Regions from separate parts of the Bacillus seohaeanensis genome, predicted to be linked through region 2. Evidence: a T-box and tRNA genes for the amino acid it is inferred to sense, from the RefSeq annotation. Region 2 holds a T-box; the other holds one or more tRNA genes.

Region 1 (3,428 bases), on a different contig from region 2:
AACCAGTCTGTTGGTTCATCTACAAACGTTCCATCTGTATGAAGCGTAAACAAACGATACGCCTGCCGTAAATAAGAATCGCTGTTGTCTGTATCTTTTACGGTGAACCTTGCATAATATGTGCCTGACATAGCATCAAAATTCACTCCGCCTACTAAATGTGTAAGCGCTGTAGAGAATTTGATATAATCCTGGTCGTCCGTTGTCTGGTTCTGCATTCCGACCGTAAAACCACCCGATTTACGATCATGTAGAATTGCACGCATAGTCTCGACAAAAGTTTTGCCGAGCACTCTTTGCAAGCGTTCTGCTAAAATTAATCTCATATATGGAACGTATTCTAGCTGTTGCGCATTCACCTCTTCGTTTTCCGCTAAGAATGCACGCAATACCTGATTATTAATTTCAATTGAATAAAGACGATGATGATGTGGATGCTCCTTTACCTCAAACGTGTCATGCTTTCCTACAAACGACTTCAATTTTTCTTGAATCATACTCATTTTTATTCCTCCTTTTAAATGTAAGCAATAAAAATAGCCAGTTATATCATTCATGTTGAAATGATATAACTGGCTATAGACTACTTGCGGCTTCTTTTAGGAAGTCCGATAGACTTTACAGTTATTTTTTAACATTGGTTATACTTAGCAATTACTGATTGTGAAAGGGGTTGCCTTTCTACAAGTAACTTATAAATCCTATTCTATAAATTTAGCTTTTATTTGTCAATTAATTTTTTAATAATTTTAAATATTTAAATTACTTTTAATCTGCGTATAGTGCTTGTAGGCGTCTTTAATCGCAGCAACTAACGCAGATTGCGCTTTACCATAATAATGGTTTTCAATCGTACTAAGAATTGGATCAAGACCATCCAAAAGACTGTAACCTTTTAATAATTGACTTAAAAAATTTTGAGCATGACCAGTTGCCAACGTACAAGAGGCATCAAGAATGACCCAATATTTAAAATCCACTTCAAGAGTTACTGTTAATGTTTGATAAATATCACTTGCAGCCATTCCTTGTGGAAGCTTGGCATGCCCCGCTAACATTACCTTTTTTTTCAACATCTCTTCCCCCATTCGACAATTATAACCATAACTATACTTTCATTATAGCAAACTGATAAAACATACAAATATTTTATCAGTTCCATGACGATAAAAAACCACCTCACAAAATTGTGAGGTGGTTTACCGAGGTTATACTAAATTTTAGTACGACCACAGTACTTTATACTGTAGTGAAAATGTCTTCAACCTTTAATACAACCATATTTATGATCTGAGAGGGATTCGAACCCCCGACCCCGTCCCTGTCAAGGACGTATTCTCCCGCTGAACTATCAGATCGCTTTATTTATTACATATTTTATTATACTTACTATGGAAAAAAAGTCAATAATAATCTATTAAAATTCCACACTGGAATAGTAGACACAATTCCCCGGCTCCCTTTGATTTAAAGGGGAAAATTCACAAAGAAAACAATAAAAAGCTTTTCCATAAGTTTCTGAAACTTATAGAAAAGCCTTAGGTTCTTTTTACATTGTTGCTGCTGTTTTCTTTTCTCCACCCTTTCGTTTAATAACGAACTGAAGAACAAGCATTACGACGAATAGTACTAACCCTATAATATCTGTCATGCCTTCAGGGTAAATTAATAATAATCCTGCTGCTACACATAGGAATCGTTCGATAACGAAAACTTTGCGATACCAGTAACCGATCATACCAGCACCGATTGCCATCATACCTGTAATCGCCGTAAATACAACCCAAAGTAGCTGTGGAATTGTTGTATCAATCATTAGTAATTCAGGTGACAATACGAACATATATGGGATAATAAACGCCGCGATAGCTAACTTTGCGGAATTGACACCGGTCCGTATCGGTTCTCCGCCTGACACCCCGGCAGCAGCAAAGGCAGCTAATGCTACTGGTGGGGTAATGTCGGCAATAATCCCAAAATAGAATACGAATAAATGTGCAGCTAATTCAGGTGCTCCTAGTAAAATGATAGCTGGAGCTGCGATTGTTGACGTAATAACATAATTAGCTGTTGTTGGTGATCCCATACCTAAAATAATGGAAGCGATCATCGTAAATACAAGTGTTAAGATTAGCTTTCCGTTAGGTGAATTCGTTAAATCCGCTGCTAAATCAACTAATCCATTTGCCAATGTTAATCCAAGCCCTGTTTTTGTTACGACCCCAACGATAATTCCTGCACACGCTGTAGCTGCTGCAACAGACAATGCTGTTCTGGCACCGTCAACTAACCCATCAATCGCATCTCTCCATCCTATCCGTGTATCTTTCCGAATAGCACTAACTACAATAGTTACGATAATCGACCATAAAGCGGCACGCATAACACTCATTCCACTTACGAGAAGCACAATTACTGTTAAAATTGGTATAAGTAAATAAATCTTTTTTAATACCTCTTTACGGTTCGGCATTTCTTCGTCGGACAATCCCCTTAATCCAATTCTTTTTGCTTCAAAATGCGTCATAATCCAAATACCGGCGAAATACAATACAGCTGGTATCGCTGCTGCTTTAGCAATATCCCAGTAGGAAACGCCTCCGATAAATTCTACCATTAAAAAGGCGGCCGCCCCCATAATTGGCGGCATTAATTGGCCACCTGTTGATGCCGCTGCTTCTACACCGCCAGCGAACTCTTTTCGGTATCCAAGTTTTTTCATCATCGGAATCGTGAAAGAACCTGATGTTACGACATTGGCAACAGAACTTCCACTAATCGTACCTTGAAGGGCACTAGAAAAGATCGCAACCTTCGCCGGCCCCCCCGTTCGCTTCCCAGCTATCGAAACAGCCAAATCATTAAAATACTGTCCAACACCTGTTTTTACAAGGAAGGACCCGAAAAGCAAGAAAAGGAAAATAAATGTCGCCGAAACATATAGTGGTGTTCCTAATATCCCCTCACCAGTAAAGAACATCGTTTTTACGATATCTTCAAGATCATAACCTCTATGTGTTAAAAAGCCTGGCATCATTCGTCCATAATACATGTATAGTAAGAAAAGAGACGCAATAATCGTAATTGGTAAACCTACCGCACGACGAGTCGCTTCTAAAACAAGCACAACCGCTAATAATCCAACATAGAAATCTGCTGATGTCATAATGCCGACACGATTAACGATTTCTTCTTGCATGAGTGGCCAATAAGCCCCTACCCCAACTGATGCGACCGATAATACCACGTCATACCATGCAACTTTGTTTTTTTTCAAATTCTTTTTTCGTGCAGGGAATAATAAAAAAATCAGGGATAATGCAAAACCTAAATGGATGGACAAAAGCAGCTGTCTAGGAATAAATTGAAAAATAGAAGCTACTAGTTGAAATAAGGAAAATGCCAATAGTCCAAGAAAAATAATCCAC
Region 2 (3,428 bases):
TTTCTTCATATGTTAATCCATCCATATTCATAAGCGCAAATCGTGACGCATTCCAAATTTTATTAGCAAAATTCCAAACAGATTCAATTCTCTCCATTGAGAAACGTAAATCTTGACCAGGAGAACCGCCAGTAGATAAGAAGTATCTTAATGAATCGGCGCCATACTTGTCAATTACTTCCATTGGATCTACACCATTACCTAATGACTTACTCATTTTTCTTCCTTCTGCATCACGAACTAGTCCATGAATTAATACATCTTTGAAAGGGCGTTCCCCAGTAAATTCGACACCTTGGAAGATCATCCGTGAAACCCAGAAGAAAATAATATCATAGCCAGTCACAAGCGTGTTCGTCGGGTAGTAGCGTTTGAAATCTTCTTCATCAACATTAGGCCATCCCATCGTTGAAAACGGCCATAATGCAGAACTGAACCATGTATCTAGTACGTCTTCATCTTGCTTCCAGTTTTCGATATCTTCAGGAGCTTCATGTCCAACATAAATTTCCCCAGTTTCTTTATGATACCAAGCTGGAATACGATGACCCCACCACAGTTGTCGTGAAATACACCAATCACGTATATTTTCCATCCAGCGTAAATACGTTTTTTCAAAGCGCTCAGGAACAAAGTTTACTTTATCTCCTGTATTCTGAAGGTTTAACGCCTCATCTGCTAGTGGCTGCATTTTAACGAACCACTGTGTTGATAAATATGGCTCAACTACGGCTCCGCTTCGTTCCGAATGTCCTACAGAATGCATATGCTCTTCGACTTCGAAAAGAACGCCTTCTTCTTGGAGATCTTTCACTATCTCCTTGCGGCAAACGAAACGATCCATTCCCGTATATTTACCGGCTTTATCATTCATCGTTCCATCTTCATTCATTACCAGGATTCTATCCAGATTATGACGGTTACCGATTTCAAAATCGTTAGGGTCATGAGCAGGAGTTATCTTTACAGCTCCCGATCCAAATTCCATATCAACATAATCATCTCCAACAATAGGAATTTCTCTGCCGGTAATCGGTAAAATAACTTTTTTGCCAATTAGATGTTTGTAGCGTTCATCTTCTGGATGAACAGCAACAGCTGTGTCCCCTAGCATCGTTTCTGGACGAGTTGTTGCTATTTCAATGTGACCAGAACCGTCTGCAAGCGGATATCTCATATGATAAAAGGCACCTTGCACATCTTTATAAATAACCTCAATATCAGATAATGCTGTTTTCGTTGCTGGATCCCAGTTGATAATGTACTCACCACGATAAATTAGACCTTTGTTATACAACGTTACAAAAACTTCCCTAACCGCTTTTGATAATCCGTCGTCCAATGTGAATCGTTCACGGCTGTAATCTAGACCTAATCCTAGCTTTGACCATTGCTGGCGAATATGTTCAGCATACTCTTCTTTCCATTTCCACGTCTCTTCCACAAATTTTTCCCTACCTAAATCATAACGGGACTTTCCTTCATCACGAAGTTTTGCTTCTACCTTTGCTTGAGTAGCGATACCCGCATGATCCATCCCAGGTAACCATAATACATCATAACCTTGCATACGTTTCATTCGTGTTAATATATCTTGCAATGTAGTATCCCACGCATGACCTAAATGCAATTTACCAGTAACATTTGGGGGAGGTATTACAATTGTATAAGGCTCTTTTTCCTTATCATTTTCTGCCTCAAAAAATTTCCCCTCTAACCACCATTGATAACGACCTCTTTCAATTGTTTGCGGATCGTATTTCGTTGGCATTGTTAATTCATTTTCTGTTGTTTCCATACTTTTTCCTCCTTTATTTCAAAAGCGGAAGCAGCTTGTCGCCTCTAGCCGCTAAAGCTTGCTGTAGACAATTTCAATAAAAAGATTGTCTACAAGCGAGTATTTTCTTGTTCCTTAAAAACAAAGCTTTAGAAATAGCTCTCTAGAAAGGCAGTGATTAGTGATTGATGCAAATAAAAAAATCCTCCGTCACATAAAAGGACGAAGGATTTGGATTCGCGGTACCACCTTTTTTTCACAAGGGTAATCAAAACTAACTATACCCTATAGCTCTCAAGCAAGATAACGGCTTTTAACCGGCTTCTACTACTGCCTTGTTCATAGAAACAGCTCCCTGGGCGACATTCCATTGCCTTTACCTAGAAAACCTCTCAGCAAATTAGTTTTCCTCTCTTAAGGTCAGTGTCAACGTACTCTTCCCATTCATAGCTTTTAAAATTGTATTATATAATCAATATATTATCTAAAAAGAAACTTGTTCGTCAATCATTATCGTCAATTTTATTAAAAAACATTCACTTTAAATAAGAAAAGCGGAAATAGCACATTTTCTCTCCTATTACATACAATGTAATAGAACTTCATCTAGGCACTAGGAGGAAAAACATGAAAAAGTATAATCCTTATTCATTGCCGCCATGGTTGAGAAACGCCCGCAACCTTTGCAAACAATTTATTATTCCTTTTTCAATTTTCCAAGGAATTCGAACAATTCTCTTACCGACAACTTTCGATGTATTACTACTCACTTTATTTATCCTACTTGCTATGGCTTTATTCTTTGATTGGATTTAATGGTCTGACACTTTTTGAGCATATGCTCATTACATCAGGCCTGCTCTTTTTCTTCCTCAGATTGTTTGTTCTGTTCCTCTTTTCTTTGCTCTTCTATTTCATTTAATCGCATAACAACGTACTCGGTGTTTTTTAACATCCAATAATATCTTTGTAGTTTTTTTACTGACCTTATTTCATTCCGTTTGCTTCCTTTATCATGATAGTATTTCTCAACCATTCTGATGATAGAGCTGGGATAGGCTAAATAACTCATAAACAACAGCTTTTCTTCATTTCGAAAAGAGAAATGATGAAAATAGGTAACAAGCCAATCGATGCATTCATCGTACAATTTAGGATAGGATTTAAGTGTTCGAGATAAAAAAGGAAGCAAATCATGATAGGGAGAAGCAACCTTTGACTGCTCAAAGTTATGAAAATACGCTGTTCCTCTTTCATCAAATAAAAAGTGCTCGGTAGATAATTTTCCATGTGTAATAACTGTTCGAACTTTATCATTATCCTTTGTTTCTTCATACCATTCGTTTAATTTCCTTTGTGAAAAAACGAGTGCTTGAGATATGTCTCCATAATACATACAGTAATGTAATTGGAATGGGGACATATAAGTCGTTTTCTCACACTCTTCGATATACTCTTCTAGAAATTGCTGTTCTTTTTCCCATCTCGATGTTAGTTGTTCATAATGTTCCGTTCGTTCTTCTTTATTAATCGTAACTTCCTTGGAAGAAAGAGTATGAAGCCTTGCTAATTCACGAAACAGCTTTTGATGCTTTTCAAATCGATTCTCTTTGTCCTCATTCATAAGCCAGGGCATAATATAAAACAAGTT

What was found. A T-box is a leader RNA that pairs with one kind of tRNA and senses whether it is charged. The one in region 2 lies ahead of ACFSUL_RS11955 (valine--tRNA ligase), so its partner is inferred to be a tRNA-Val.
Region 1: it has a tRNA-Val gene. The T-box ahead of ACFSUL_RS11955 (valine--tRNA ligase) is inferred to sense a tRNA for this amino acid. The anticodon was not compared.

Annotation. Positions count from the first base shown of each region.
Region 1 is NZ_JBHUMF010000008.1:33,067-36,494, reverse strand. It holds gene glaH (glutarate dioxygenase GlaH) at 1-503, opposite strand, end outside; gene ACFSUL_RS03170 (DUF3870 domain-containing protein) at 750-1,088, opposite strand; tRNA gene ACFSUL_RS03165 (tRNA-Val) at 1,287-1,358, opposite strand; gene ACFSUL_RS03160 (TRAP transporter permease) at 1,550-3,428, opposite strand, start outside.
Region 2 is NZ_JBHUMF010000030.1:92,157-95,584, forward strand. It holds gene ACFSUL_RS11955 (valine--tRNA ligase) at 1-1,798, opposite strand, end outside; T-box leader at 1,993-2,234, opposite strand; gene ACFSUL_RS11960 (hypothetical protein) at 2,405-2,593, shown strand; gene ysxE (spore coat protein YsxE) at 2,628-3,428, opposite strand, start outside.